One region of the Ramlibacter sp. PS3R-8 genome, then DNA from elsewhere that is predicted to be linked to it. Evidence: predicted binding sites of a transcription regulator. Region 1 holds the regulator's gene; the other holds the start of a gene.
What was found. Region 1 encodes FNR, which switches genes on or off when oxygen is low (the NO sensors DNR and NnrR bind a similar motif). Its sites were predicted from a motif close to TTGATNNNNATCAA; they were not measured.
Positions count from the first base shown of each region.

Region 2: a site for FNR is predicted at 1,829-1,842, ahead of WG902_RS14735 (hemerythrin domain-containing protein). Genes of this name have one in related genera too.

Region 1 is NZ_JBBHGT010000001.1:590,623-598,044, forward strand. Features, by position in the region: gene WG902_RS02765 (LD-carboxypeptidase) at 1-151, shown strand, start outside; gene WG902_RS02770 (hypothetical protein) at 162-506, opposite strand; gene WG902_RS02775 (response regulator) at 766-1,155, shown strand; gene fnr (fumarate/nitrate reduction transcriptional regulator Fnr) at 1,189-1,971, shown strand; gene WG902_RS02785 (phosphoribosyltransferase) at 2,021-2,677, shown strand; gene WG902_RS02790 (hypothetical protein) at 2,674-3,549, shown strand; gene WG902_RS02795 (RNA methyltransferase) at 3,552-4,580, opposite strand; gene WG902_RS02800 (hypothetical protein) at 4,665-5,192, shown strand; gene WG902_RS02805 (hypothetical protein) at 5,368-5,751, shown strand; gene WG902_RS02810 (ankyrin repeat domain-containing protein) at 5,821-6,480, opposite strand; gene WG902_RS02815 (TatD family hydrolase) at 6,477-7,283, opposite strand; gene WG902_RS02820 (PilZ domain-containing protein) at 7,367-7,422, opposite strand, start outside.
Region 2 is NZ_JBBHGT010000003.1:670,980-678,401, forward strand. Features, by position in the region: gene WG902_RS14730 (ABC transporter permease) at 1-1,100, opposite strand, end outside; gene WG902_RS14735 (hemerythrin domain-containing protein) at 1,138-1,614, opposite strand; gene WG902_RS14740 (hypothetical protein) at 1,843-2,091, shown strand; gene WG902_RS14745 (DsbC family protein) at 2,128-2,724, shown strand; gene WG902_RS14750 (ABC transporter ATP-binding protein) at 2,708-3,364, opposite strand; gene miaA (tRNA (adenosine(37)-N6)-dimethylallyltransferase MiaA) at 3,361-4,299, opposite strand; gene WG902_RS14760 (response regulator) at 4,428-4,814, shown strand; gene WG902_RS14765 (hypothetical protein) at 4,912-5,127, shown strand; gene aroD (type I 3-dehydroquinate dehydratase) at 5,214-5,990, shown strand; gene WG902_RS14775 (alpha/beta hydrolase) at 5,977-6,822, opposite strand; gene mutL (DNA mismatch repair endonuclease MutL) at 6,873-7,422, opposite strand, start outside.

The DNA of each region.
Region 1 (7,422 bases):
GGATTGGCTGCGCACGCAGGTGAAGGCGACGGTCCTCACCGGCCTGCCGTTCGGCCATGTACCGACCAAGGTGTGCCTGCCTGTCGGGGCCAAGGTCACCCTGGCGGTTGAAGGCCGCGACGCTTTCGTGATCTGGGGACACCGCCACTAGGGCGGATGGCTCAGCCGGTCAGCGGACTCGGACGCGAGCTCAGGCTGCCAGGCAGCAGCCCGTGGAACATCTCGGTGATGTGCAGCACCTTGCTGCGTGCGGAGGCTTCGCCCTGCGTGGCCGCCAGGGCCGCCATGACGTCCCCGCGCAGGTACCACAGCGCCTGCACGTCGTTGGCATAACGGACCCGCCGCGTCACATTGGCGAAACGCCGGCCACCCTCTTCACCCAGCAGCGACAGCATCGCCTCGCGGATGTCCTCCGTGCCTTCGTCCAGCACGGAGTCGCTCGGGGCGACAGGGTTGCCGAGCAGCCCGTAGATGCTGCTTCGAAGATTTCCTTTGAACCAACGCATATTTGAGATGACGCCTGCCTGCGAGGGCAAGCCTATCAGTGGTACGACGGCCCCCAACGTATTCGCAATACGGGGGATTGACAAGTATCCAAAGGTGACGCAATTCACGAAAAGTGTGAGCGGATGAGTCATGAGACACGTGTGCTAGGACGATTCCTAGCGCCTCTGGTCATCCTTCCGGTCGCGTTTGGGACCCGTCCGAGCCTTCGATTCAGCCACCGCCGATGGCCGGGCGAGGCGGCAAGAACGACAGTACGGCATGGCCCCACGCAACGCCCCCGTCACCGTCTTCCTCGCGGACGACTCGGCCGCCATCCGCCAGCGGGTCAATGGCCTGCTGCGGGACGCCGCCTTCACCATCGTCGGCGAGGCCGGCTCGCCGCAGGGATGCATCAGCGGAATCCTGGAAGTCCATCCGGACGTGGTGGTGCTCGACCACCAGCTCGAAGGCGGCACCGGGCTGCAGGTGATGCAAGCCGTCCGCCAGGCCGACCCGCTTGTTGCCTTTGTCGTTTTCAGCAACAACTGCGGCCCCGCTTACCGCAAGCGTTACCTGGGGCAGGGCGCCGCCCGCTTCCTGGACAAGAGTAGCGAATTCGACCAGCTCGCGGTCGCCGTCGCCGCCGCGGGCGCCCACGCCGTCCACTGAGCACGACAGACACAAAGAGATGAGGGAACCTCCATGCAATCCGCCGCGCTTCACGCCAGCCCCCTGCACTTCATGCCGCCCGCCAACCTCGCCCGCACCGCCACGCCAGCACCGCTGAAGACGCAGTGCTCCACTTGCCACCTGAAGGACCTGTGCCTGCCATGCGGCCTCACCGTCAGCGATGTCGAACGGCTCGACGGCCTCAGGTTCGCGCGGCGGCGGGTGAAGGAAGGAGACGCGCTCTACCGCGAAGGCGAAAAGTTCCAGTTCATCTACGCGGTGCGCAGCGGCACCTTCAAGTCGCACATGGCGCTCAAGGACGGCCGCGAGCAGGTGACCGCATTCCAGATGGCCGGCGAACTGCTCGGACTGGACGGCCTGGCGTCCGGCAAGCATGCCAGCAGCGCCGTGGCGCTGGAAGATGCGGAGATCTGCGCGATCCCGTACGCCAACCTCAGCGAGCTGGCTTCCGCCAGCCCCGACCTCCAGCACGTCCTCTCCCGCCTGATGAGCCGCGAGATCGTGCGCGAACACAGCCTGATGATGCTGCTGGGCAGCATGAACGCCGAAGAGCGGCTGGCCGCCTTCCTGCTGAACCTGTCGCAGCGCATGAAGGCGCGAGGCTACTCGCCCACCGAGTTTCACCTGCGCATGTCGCGGGCCGAGATCGGCAGCTACCTGGGCATGAAGCTCGAGACCGTCAGCCGCACCTTCTCCGCTTTCCAGCACCAACGGCTGCTCGAAGTGGACAAGAGACACGTGCGCATCAGCGACCTGGACGGCCTGACCCGCGTCTTCGAGACGCGCGTGCAGTAAGCGGCCTGCACCGGCTCGCCTGGCCGTATAGTTCGGCAGGAGGGCTTCCATGTTCACGGATCGCATCGAAGCGGCGGGCCGGCTGGCCGCGGCCCTGTCGCAGTACCGGGGACACAACGCGCTGGTGCTCGCCATTCCGCGTGGCGCCGTACCCATGGCCGCACGGATAGCGCGCGAGCTCCAGGGGGAACTGGAGATCGTGCTCGTGCGCAAGCTGCATGCGCCTGGCGCACCCGAATTCGCCATCGGCGCCGTGGATGAGTCCGGCTGGGTCTACCTGAGTTCGCAAGCCTCTTCCGTGGGCGCCACGCCCGATTACGTCGAGGAGCAGAAAGCGCTGCAAATGCAGGAACTGGCCCGGCGCCGGGAACTCTATACCCCGGGGCGGCTGCGCAAGGATGCCCAGGGCCGGACCGTGATCGTCGTCGACGACGGCCTGGCCACCGGCGCCACCATGATCGCGGCGCTGCATGCCGTCCGCCAGCGCCAACCGGCCCGGCTGGTTTGCGCGGTGCCGGTGGGTGCACCGGAAAGCGTCAGGCTGGTGCAGGAACATGCGGACGAAGTCGTCTGCCTGGACACCCCCCGGCGATTCATCGCGGTGAGCCAGTTCTACGGGTCGTTTCCTCAACTGGACGACGACGAAGTCATTGCATTGCTGCGGTCGGCGGACAGCCCGGCCGCAGGGGAGGGCCAGAGAGCATGAAGTATTGGAAGCGTTGCGCGGCGGCGGGCCTGCTGGCGATGTCATTCGTCGGCGTGGCGCAAGCCGCGGCGCCGCTTGGCCCCGCAGCGCTGCGCGCGCGGCATGCCGGCATGGCGCAGCAGCTCGCCCAGAATGCTTTTGGCGGGCCGGTGGTGCTGCAGTCCCAGGAGGCTTCGCGGCGCATCGAGGGAGACGTGTACGCCGTGCTCGACCATCCCTTCGAGTCGGTGCGGGGGGCGCTGTCCGATCCCGGCCGCTGGTGCGAGATCCTCATGCTGCACCTGAACACCAAGCATTGCCGGCGCGCCGACGGTGTGGATGGCCCGCGTGTCGAGGTTCGCGTCGGCAAGAAGGAGCCGCAGGCGGTGTCGTCCGCGACGTTGCTGGCGTTTGGCTGGAAGGCCCCCGTGACCCGGGCCGACTACCTGTCGGTGCAGATGGATGCGGTGGACGGTCCGTACGACACCCGCGACTACCAGCTGATGGCGGAAGCCGTGCCGCTGGAAGGCGGCCGCACCTTCCTGCACATGGGCTACGCGCTGAGCCACGGGGCCGCCAGCGAGATCGCGATGAAGGTGTACCTCGGCACGAAGGGGCAGGACAAGGTGGGCTTCACCCGCACGAAGGCTGGAGACGACGGGTTCGTCGGCGGCATGCGCGGCGTGGTGGAGCGCAACACCATGCGCTACTACCTGGCCATCGACGCCTACCTGGATTCCCTGTCGCTGCCGGGCGAGCAGCAGGTCGAAAAGCGCCTGCAGGCGTGGTTCGATGCCACGGAAAAGTATCCGCGGCAGTTGCGCGAGGTGGGGCGCGAGGACTACCTGCGGATGAAGCGCGCCGAACTGCTGCGCCTGACGGCCGCCCGCTGACGCTAGGCAGGCACGGGCTTTCGCACCACCTGGATGCTGCGCGCGCGCAGCTGTCCGCAACCCCCTTCGACGTCCTGGGCTGCAGACTGTCGCAGCTTGGTGAGCACGCCGCGCCGATGCAGCGTGCGGGCAATTTCCGCCGCGCGCTCCGATGATGGACGGCGAAAATCGATGCCGTCCACCTTGTTGAACGGGATCATGTTCAGCACGCCGTACTTGCCGGCCAGCAGGCGGACGATGCCATCGAGTTCGTCGTCGCCGTCGTTCACGCCTTCCAGCAAGGTCCACTGGTACTGGATGGGGTAGCCGGTGGCGCGCGCGTAGTTTTCTCCGGCCTCCACGAGTTCCTCCGGAGTCATGCGCGGCGCGCGTGGCAGCAATTGCTGGCGCAGGGCCGGCTTCGTCGTATGGAGGGACAGGGCCAGGGCCGGTTTCACGCGTGACAGCGGCAGCCGCTCGAAAACGCGCGGGTCGCCCACGGTCGAGAACACGAGGTCCTTGTGGCCGATGTTCCCCGCCGTGCCCAGGAACTCGATCGCTTCGATCACGGCGTCCAGGTTGTGCGCCGGCTCACCCATGCCCATGAACACCACCTTGCGGACCGGCCGGCGGGCGCGCGCCAGCGCCACCTGCGCCACCATTTCCGCGCTCCCCAGCTGCCGCACCAGGCCGTCGCGCCCGGTCATGCAGAACAGGCAGCCGACCGCGCACCCGACCTGGGAGGAGATGCACAGTCCGTCCCGCGGCAGCAGCACGCTTTCCACCATCTGGCCGTCGGCCAATTCGACCAGCAGGCGTTCGCCGCCGTCCTCGGCGGGGTGGGCGCTGCGCAGCCTGGTGATCGACGCGAGCTCGGCTTCGATTCCGGACAGGGCCGAGAGGAGGGCGGCTGGGAGGAAGTCCTCGATGCGGCGCTTGCCGCTGTCCTGCGGCAAGGCCTGGGACCACAGGCGCAGCACGCGTTGCTCGTGGGACGGCCCGGCGCCGGCGGCGCGCAGGCGCTGCCTCAGGGCTTCGATCGTCACGGTCATTGGTACGGCACCGAACAGACACCTCTGCTAGCTCATGCTCAACTGGCAACCAGACTTCGATCACACAAGGGCGGAGCCACTCGCATGACCAGTCATTCCCCCTCGCGCGGCAGTCCAGACGCGCCAGGTTCGCCAGACATCTCGGGTCTGCCCGAGTTTAAGGTTCGTTTGGCCGCCGGCGGACGCAGGGGTGGTCTCGAGCTGCTCAACGAGCGCACGCCATACCGGTTCACCGGGGTTTTTCAGTTCAGCGGCGAAGTGCTCAAAAGTGTCGAATTGGTGGACAAGTGGGACAAGGCCGTCGTGCGCGGCCAGGATGTCCCCATCGCGACCGCTTATTGCGCCCACCTGCAGCGGACGGGCCAATCCCTCGTCGTGATCAACGGCCATCGCGACGATCGCGTGCCGTGGATGAAGAACAGCCCGATCGCGAGTTATTGCGGGGCGGTCATCGAGAGTCCCGCCGGGGATGCATGGGGCGCGGTGTGTCACTACGACATGGATCCGTGTGAAAGCAACCGGGGTGAAGTGGCCCTTCTTTCCGCCGCTGCGCCATTTCTGTGGTCGGTGCTCGGGACAGACGCCGACCAAGCCGCAGCGCCGGCGGATTGAGGCTGGAGGCGCGGGCGACGAGAGTGATATGCGTCCTCCTCTTCTTTCTATTATTTGACATAATACGCATCGTATCAAGCGAATATGCGGTTACGTCGAGGCCCCCCAAGGCGCAATCGAAGGTACAAAGGTCCATGGCCCGGCGATCTGCCGGCAGCACGAACCTGGAGATTCCATGCACTTGAGCCTCACGCGCCTTACCTTCATCGCCGCCGCCGCCGTGGTGCTGGCGGGTTGCGCATCCCAATCGACCCAGCCGGCCCCGGTGGCGGCCGGTTCCGGAGGCAAGCACCTGGTGTATCGCGATGGCAGCGGCAACCTCATTAGGCAGTTCAGCTATCCGGATGACGCTTTCTGCCGTCGCGTCGAAGCTCTGGCCGGACGCGGCGCACGCTGCCAAGCCGATCCGGCGCCGGGTTTCACGGCACAAGCCACGCTGCGCTACAACCCGCCCGGCGTCCTGGTCCCGGGTCAGTACGCCGACCTGGCCCGCTGCCGCGCCGACACCAGCGTCATGTCAGCCGGCGTGCAGCTGGTGGACGCCTGCGCAGCCCGATAACTCACTTTAACTCCATCGCTCAAGTGGTTGTCACGCTTGCCTTTTACGCTTCGCGTTTAGCAAGTGCCGTCACCACTTGCCCCTGGGCTGGGAATTGCGGATCGCACCGGAGATCAGGTCGGCCGCGTCCTTGCGATTCGCGCGCATGGCGAAGTCCACCGCGGACAAGCCCAGTTCATTGCGCATGAACGGGTCCGCGCCTTCTTCCAGCAACAGCTTCACGGCAGCGGTCGATCCGTATTCGGCGGCCATCATCAGCGGGGTCGTCTTGTTCGGGGATTCCGCGTTGATGTACGCGTGTTCGCGCAGCAGCAGCTTGATCACGTCGATGTGACCGCTCGTGGCCGCATAGTGCAACGGCGTCCACCCCGGCTTGTTGACGTCCGCGTCGCGCGCGATCAGCTTGCGCACCAGGTCGATGTGACCGCGAAAGGCGGCCAGCATCAACGGGCTTTCGTCCTTGGGGCTGCGCCATTCCACGTTGGTCCGGGGCCAGTAGATCAAGGCTTCGGCCGCTTTCAGGGAGCCGTCCTGCAGCGCCGCAAACAGTCCGTGGCGGCCGGACGGATCGAGGGCATTGGGGTCGAAGCCGCGCAGCAGCAGCCCGGTGATGGTCTGGGGATCGTCCCGCTTCACCGCCACGAAAAAGTCCTCGTACGATCCAGCTCGGGCGAACGAAAAACCAATCAAGGCAAGGAGATAGACGACAAACTTCAGGTAATGCTTCATGTTGTCACGCCGCTGAACAGCGCCTCGAAATTGCGGCTGGTCTGCTCGCCGATGGCTTCCCTCGACAGTCCACGCAGCTCGGCGACCTGCGCCGCCACGAACGGCACATAGGACGGATTGTTCACCTTGCCGCGGTACGGCACGGGAGCGAGATAGGGGCTGTCGGTCTCGATCAGCAGCCGGTCGAGCGGCACGAACCGCGCCACCTCACGCAGGTCGGCCGCGCTCTTGAAGGTCAGGATGCCCGAAAAGGAAATGTAGAAGCCGAGGTCGAGCGCGGCGCGCGCGACCTCCATGGTTTCCGTGAAGCAATGGAACACGCCGCCGGCCGATCCGGCGGAGCCGTCTTCGCCCTCTTCCTTCAGGATGGCGACGGTGTCCACCGATGCTTCGCGCGTGTGGATGATCAGGGGCTTGCGGCACTGGCGCGCGGCCCGGATGTGGACGCGAAAGCGCTCGCGCTGCCACTCCATGTCCGCCACGCTGCGGCCGCCCTTGCGCTCTTCCATCTGGTAGTAGTCGAGCCCGGTTTCGCCGATGCCCACCACCCTGGGCCGTGCGGCCAGTTCCAGCAATTTCTCCACCGTGGGCTCGGTGATGCCCTCGTTGTCCGGGTGCACCCCGGCCGAGGCCCAGAAGTTGTCGTGACCCATGGCCAGCGCATGCACCTCCTCGAACTCCTCCAGGGTCGTGCAGATGCAAAGGGCCCGGTCGACACCCGCTGCGGCCATGGCGGCGCGGATCTGCGGCAGTTGCGCGGAGAGTTCGGGAAAGCTGAGGTGGCAGTGGGAGTCGACGAACATGGTGCTGGAAAGTGCGAACGCCGCGCGGCGGGAAGCCGGCGGCGCTGCCTGGAACGATTGTAGGAGCGCGGGGCCCCTGCGACTCAGATGGTCTGCGTCGGCCGCTCGGAGGCCAGGTGACCGCCGAGGATTTCCTCGA
Region 2 (7,422 bases), on a different contig from region 1:
GGCAGCCATCCGCCCGCCATCGCCGCCACCACGCCGAGCAGGCCGTAGCCCGCGGCCGCGGCAGTGTTCCATTGCAGTTGCGGGCGAACGCCCGGGAAGTAGCCGCCGCCGAGGTCGCCCTTCAGCAGCGACAGCGCGGCCGCCGCCAACGCGGTGCCCAGGCCGATCCCGATCGCGCTGCCGACCACGCCCAGCACCGCGGATTCCGCCAGCACCAGCCGCAAGCGCTGCCGCGCCGTGAGACCGAGCACGCCGAGCAGCGCCAGTTGCTGCGCGCGCCGCGCGACGCTGAGCGCGAGCACCGAGAACACCAGGAAGGCCCCGGTGAAGAGCGCCACCAGCGCAAGCACGGTCAGGTTGACGCGGTAGGCGCGCGACAGCTGGCTGACCCGCTGCCCTGCGTCACCGGGCACGGCTGCCTGCACGTCCTCCGGCAAGGTCATGTTCCGCAGCCACGCATCGTGCGCAACACCTGGCTTGAGCTTCACGTCGATGCGCGTCAACTGGCCGCCGCGACCGAACAGGTCTTGCGCAGCCGCGACGTCCATCACCAGCAGCGGCCCGCCGCCGGCGTTGCTGGTGCCGGCCACGCGCACTTCGCGCAACTGCATGCCGGCTTGCAGCCGCAGGCGATCGCCCGGCAGCACCGCCTGCGCCGCCGCGTTCAGGAAAACGGTGTCGGGCGCCAGGATGGCGAGCCGGTCGCCTGGCTGGGTGACAGTGGGAACGAGCGTGGGTGCGATGGTGCCGGCGACGAGCGCGTCGATCCCGACGACGCGCACCGTGGTTCGGGAACCGCTGGCCGCGGTGGCGACAGTCTGAAGTTCCAGCACCGGACTGGCAGCCGTGACCTGCGCGTCCGTCGCGACGCGCGCGTACAGCGCCTCAGGCAGGGCGCCCTTGGCGGAGCGGAGTTCGAGGTCAGGTTGTCCACCTGCCGACCGGGCGGCAGAGGCGAATTCGTCCAGCGCCGATGCGTTGATCAGGTGGACGGAGAAAGCGAGGGCCACGCCCAGCGTGACGGCCAGCACCGCCGTGGCGCTGCGCCACGCGTGGTGCCGGACTTCCTGCCAGGAATAGGTGGCCAGCAGCGGCAGCATGGCGGCATTGTGCCGCCCGCCGCCGTGCGGAGGTGGCTTACGCCTCCTGCCCCATCAGTTCTTCCTTGCGCGCGATCATCTCTTCGCGCATGCCGACCAGGTCCAGCTTGCGGGCCGAGCGCGCCTTCGGGAACATTTCGCCGCGCTCTTCCTTGACGTGGTGGTCGATGTACTCGCCAAGCACCTTCACCTTGGCGTCGAACATCTCGTCGGCTTCGGTCATGCCTTCGATCTGCGCGATCAGGTCCTTGGCAGTCTGGTGCTCGACTTCGGCCTCGGCGATCAGGTCGGTGTCCTTGAAGGCGGCGCGGCACGCCGGGTAGAAGATCTCTTCCTCGATCTGCGCGTGGACGGTCAGCTCCTGGCAGATCTGGCGGGCCAGCTCCAGTTTCTTCTGGCCGGCGCTGCGGGCGCGGGAGTTGGTGAGCTCTTCATAGTCCTTGAACATTTTCTTCACTGCGCGATGGTCAGCATCCAGCAGGTCACAAGCATCTTTTTCGTTTCGGGTCGCCATTTCGTTTTCTCCTTGGGTCGTGTCATCCATGATGGAATGCACACATGGCGGAACCTGTAGGAGAACAGCGGCATCCGCATGTGCTGCGCACCGACTGGTAAACCGGCTGGAAGTCCTGGGTGATGAGCGTGGTTCCGTCATCGGCGTGCGGATGTGCCTGACGGCGCAGCCTTGGGCCGCCGCCTACTCTTCGCGGGCCTTCAAAAAGAAAGGGTTGCCATGAGTCAATTGCCGACACAACACATCGAAGCGGCGAAGAACCGCACGGACAAGGTCCAGCAGGACCTGGAAGTCGCGAGCGCCGAGCTCGGCCTCACCCACGGCGCGCTCGATCGCGCCATCCCTGCTGACGCTCGCCACGGTGACATCGGGTGGGCCATCGCGCAGAACCAGATCCTGGAACGCAAGGTGCAACGCGCTGCCGAGGAACTGGAGGAGGTCACGGAGCTGCTGGAGCAGGCGCAAGGGGCGGCTTGAGGCGTTGCGCGGCGCGCATAGAATGTGCGCCAGCCCATGCATGCATCTCCCGTCCTGAACCGCCGCCTCACGCTCATCGCCGTCTTGTCCGCTGCGCTGCTGGCCGCCTGCGGCAAGGAAACCGAAACTGCCCCTGCCGCCCAGCCGGCGGCCGGATCCACGCCCGTTTCCGTGGACACCATTGCCGCGCAGGCCAAGGGCTTCAGCGTCGGCTCGTCGATGGCGTCCCGGGTGGTCTACGTGTTCTTCGACGCGCAGTGCCCCCATTGCGCCGCGCTGTGGGATGCCTCGCGGCCGCTGCGTTCGCAGGCGCGCTTCGTCTGGATCCCGGTGGGACTGATCAACGAGAAGAGCTTCGCGCAGGGCGCAACCATCCTGGTCGCCAGTGACCCGGCGGCGGCGATGGACGAGCACGAGGCCGCGCTGCGGGCCCAGCAGGGTGGCATCTCGGCCATGGGCGTGGCCGGCCGGGACGTGGTGAAGAGGAACACCGAGCTCATGAACAGCTTCGGCTTTGGCGGCGTGCCCACCATCGTGTGGAAGGACCCCAAGACCGGCGCGGTCCAGACGATCGAAGGCTCCCTGCCGGCGGCCGCGCTGGCCAAGCGCCTGGGCTTCAGCGCTCCGGGCTGACCACCCCGTCGCTGCGCAACTGCAGCACGCGGTCCGCCTGCGCGGCTGCCGCCGCGGAATGCGTCACCAGCACCAGTGCGGCGCCGCTGTCCCGCGCCTGGGCGCGCAGCACCTCCATCACGCGCGCGGCCGTCGCCGGGTCCAGGTTGCCGGTCGGCTCGTCGGCCAGCAGCAGGCTCGGGCGATGCACCAGCGCGCGGGCGATGGCCACCCGCTGCAACTGGCCGCCGCTCAACTCCTGCGGCAGCCGCGCCCCGAGACCGGCCAGGCCGACTGCCTCCAGCATCGCCTCCACCCGCGCGCGGTCCGGCCGCTGCAGCAGCAGCAACGGCAGGCCGATGTTCTGCGCCACGTCCAGGTGCGGCAGGACGTGGAAGGCCTGGAACACGAAGCCGAGCTTGTGCCGCCGCAGCAGCGCCCGCCCTTCGTCGTCCAGCGTCGCCAGGTCGGTGCCGTCGATGGTGATGCCACCCTCGTCCCACGTGTCCAGCCCCGCCATGCAGTTGAGCAAGGTGGACTTGCCGACGCCCGACTCGCCGACGATGGCGACGAACTCCCCGGCCGACACCGTGAGCGACACGCCGCGGAACACGTCGATCGTGCCGTACCGCTTGGCGACATTGCGCACCTGGACGCTCATGCGGTCGCCCCCGCGGCGCGCAGCACCTGCGCCAGGGCGTCCGGCGCGTCGCACGCGATCACGCGACGCTGCGGCATGCTGCGCAGCCAGGTGAGCTGGCGCTTGGCCAGCTGGCGGGTGGCGGCGATGCCGCGCTCGCGCAGTTCATCCAGCGAGAATGCGCCGTCCAGGGCCTCCCACGCCTGCCGGTAGCCGACGCAGCGCATGCTGGGCAGCTCGGCATGCAGGTCGCCGCGCGCGCGCAGCGCCCGAACCTCGTCGATCAAGCCGGCGGCCAGCATCTGGTCGAAGCGCTTGGCGATGCGTTCGTGCAGCCATGCGCGATCCGCCGGTTCGAGAGAGAGGAACAAGTCCGGCTGCAAGCCCGCACTGCGGCCCTTGCCGGCGTGCAATTGCGACAAGGGCACGCCGGTGGCGCGATAGACCTCCAGCGCGCGCTGGATCCGTTGTGCGTCGTTCGGCGGCAGGCGCGCCGCCGTCACCGCGTCCACGGCTGCCAGCTCCGCGTGCAGCGCCGGCCAGCCGCGGCGCGCTGCTTCGTCTTCCAGCTCGGCGCGCAGGCCGGCGTCGGCCGCCGGCAGGGCGTCCAGCCCCTCGAACAGCGCCTTGAAGTACAGCATCGTGCCGCCGACCAGCAGCACGCGCCGGCCGCGCGCGCGGATGTCGCGCACGAGGCGCTGCGCGTCGCTGGCGAAGGCGGCAGCGCTGTAGCGCTCGGCGGGATCGAGGATGTCGATGAGATGGTGCGGCACCCGCGCCAGTTCCTCGCGGCTGGGCTTGGCCGTGCCGATGTCCATGGTGCGGTACACGAGCGCGGAATCGACGCTGACGATCTCGGCGTCCAGCGCCTCGGCCAGGACAAGCGACGCGGCGCTCTTGCCCGACGCTGTGGGGCCGGCGAGCGCCACCACGGCGGGCAGCGCATCGGTGGACATGCGGTCGAGGTTAGCAGAAGGAGCGCAGGCTCCAGCTGGCGCGGCTGTCATTAGCAAGCCGTTGCAATGAGCACCGTTGCCAGGACTTCCGAAACAGAATGTGGTCGACAGTCGAACTGGGAGACAGTGTGGAAGTCAGGGTGTTCCTGGTGGAAGACCTCCTCCGGATGCGTGGCTTGCTGGATGACATGTTCGCCTCGCTGGGCGGCATCCGCGTGGTCGCGGCCGCAACCACGGAAGCGGAGGCCCGGCTGTGGCTGGACGAAAATCCTGGCGAATGGGATGTGGCGGTGCTGGACCTGGTGCTGGAGCAGGGCGTCGGCATGAACCTGATCCGGCATTGCAAGAAGGTGCGTCCCGACGGCCACGTGGTGGTCTTCAGCGGCTTCGCCACGCCGGGCGTGCGCAAACATTGCCTGGAGCTGGGCGCCGATGCGGTGATCGACAAGGCCGAAACCGCCTCGCTCATCGGCTTGTTCGACGATCTGCGCAAGAAGGTGAATGCAGGTCCTTGACGCGAACCGCAGCGCTTGGCCTGCTGTCGGCGGATTCGTACGATTGTCGACGGATGTACCCGACAGTAAGGAAACTTCGGGCCGCTAGAATTTCCGCATGAGCAGTACCAGAGGTGGCGGCGAGCCGGATGACAACGACTCCTGGGCGGCGGAGTCGTTGCCCATGTCCGTGCGCAAGGAATTGCTGGAGCGCGAGCTGCAAAGGTTGGGCTTCCGCAAGCCGCAGTCGCACGGCGCCGTGCAGCAGCAGCAACAGCCGCAAAGCTCGTCCCATCCCAACGCGGACGCGGACTCCGGCCAGCACGGCGAGTAAATCTGTCATCCCCGCAAAGGCGGGGACCCAGGCGCCCTGGACCCCTCCGTGAACTGACGGAGACCCCCTCCGTACAATCGGCGGGAATGGACCAACGACCCCTCTTCGTTCGAGGCAAACCCCTTGCAGGTGGCCATTTGCCGGCCGTGTGCGCGCCGCTGGTGGCCCGCACCCTGGCGGAGCTCGTCGCCGAAACGCGGGCCGTGGCCGCCAAGAAACCCGACCTTCTCGAGTGGCGCGTGGATTTCTTCGACGACATCGCAGACACCCCGCAGGTGCTGGCCGCTGCCGCGGCCGTGCGCAATGCGGCTGGAGGCGTCCCCATCCTCTTCACCCGGCGCGCGCAGCGTGAGGGCGGCCAGCCGATCCCGCTGGACGAGGACCAGGTGGTGACGATGTATGCGGCGGTCATCGCCTCCGGGGCCGTGGACCTGGTCGATTACGAAATGGACAACGACGCGCTTTCGCTGGCGCGCGTGCGCGACCTCGCCCACGCCGCCGGACTGCCGCTGGTGCTGTCGTTCCATGATTTCCAGCGCACCCCCTCCACCGAGCAGCTGGCCGCGCGCTTCGCGCAGGCGCACTCGCAGCGCGCCGACGTCGCGAAGGTGGCCGTCATGCCGCAGTCGATGGAGGATGTGCTCCGCCTTCTCGGCGCCACGCTCCAGGCCAGCGAAACACTGCCGATCCCGGTGATCAGCATGGCCATGGGCGGGTTGGGCGCGGTCAGCCGCGTGAGCGGAGGACTGTTCGGCTCGGCGCTGACGTTCGCGGTCGGTGCCGCGGCGTCCGCCCCGGGGCAGATGCCCATCGAGGACGTGCGGGCTGCCGTCGCCGTGTTGCGGCGGGCTACTTCAGGCTGAAGAAGTCCTTCAGCACTTCGCGGTACTTCGGCAGGCCCACGGCCATGGTGCTGAAGTGCGAACCGCCTTCCACCAGCATGAAGTGCTTGGGCCCGGTGGCCGCGTCGTAGAGGCGCCGGCCCAGGTCGGAGGGAATCAGCGTGTCGTTCTCGCCGTGAACCACCAGCAGCGGCGAATGCAGCTTGTCCACCTTCTTCACCGCGTCGAAGCGCTGCGTGATCAGCGGCGAGATCGGCAGCCAGCCGAACTTCATGGAGCTGGCGACGTCGGAAATGGAGGTGAAGGTGCCTTCGACGATGACGCCGCGCTCGTCGTCCACGCGAGAAGCCAGGTCGATCGCGATGGCGCCGCCCAGCGAGTGGCCGAAGACGAAGCGCTCGCGGCCGCCGTGCTGCGCCGCCAGCCACTTCCACGCGGTCCGCGCATCCTCGTACGCCATGTCTTCCGAGGGCAGGCCCTTGGAGGACTTGCCGAAACCACGGTAGTCGATGGCCAGCACCGAGAAGCCGAGTTGCTGCATGCGCCGGATGCGCGGCGCGGAGCCCGTGACGTTCCAGCGGGCGCCGTGCAGGTACAGCATCACCGGGCCGTTCTCGGCGTTCTGGCGCGCCGGCAGCCACAGGCCGTGCAGGCGCACGTCTTCCCCGGTGACCTCGGAGCGGAAATCGATCCAGACGTCCTCCATGCCTTCGGCCGCCACCGAGCTGGAGCCCCAGGAAGAGTCGCTGGGCTGGAAGATCCAGGCGCGCTGCCGCTCGTCCAGCGAGGTGCAGCCCATGCTGAGCGCCGTGGCCAGGGCTGCGATGCTCGCGATGAGGTAGCGGCGTTTCATTTCAGAGCCTGAGTCTCGGCCGAACAGGAAGTTCAGCCGTTTACCGGACTTTATCGTCCGCGCAGGAACAATGCATCGAGTTCACGCACCGTCACCTGGCGCCAGGTGGGCCGGCCGTGGTTGCATTGGTCGGAGCGTTCGGTCTCCTCCATCTGCCGCAGCAGGGCGTTCATCTCGTCCAGCGTCAGGCGGCGGTTGGCGCGGACCGCGCCGTGGCAGGCCATGGTGGACAGCAGTTCGTTGCGGGCGCGTTCGACGACGCTGCTGGCATCGTGCTGGGCCAGTTCGGCCAGGACGCTGCGTGCCAGTTCGACCGCGTCGCCCTGGGCCAGGGTGGTCGGCACGGCCCGGACAGCCAGCGTTTTCGGGGAGAAGGGGGTGACCTGCAGGCCAAGCAGCTCCAGCGTGCCCTGGTGCGCTTCGGCGGTGGCCAGTTCGGCCGGGGTTGCCGGGAAGGTGGCGGGAATCAGCAGCGGCTGGCTGCGGATCTCCTGCGCGTCCATCTGGGTCTTCAGGCGCTCGTAGACGATGCGCTCGTGGGCGGCGTGCATGTCGACGACGACCAGGCCCTGGGCGTTTTCGGCGAGGATGTAGATGCCC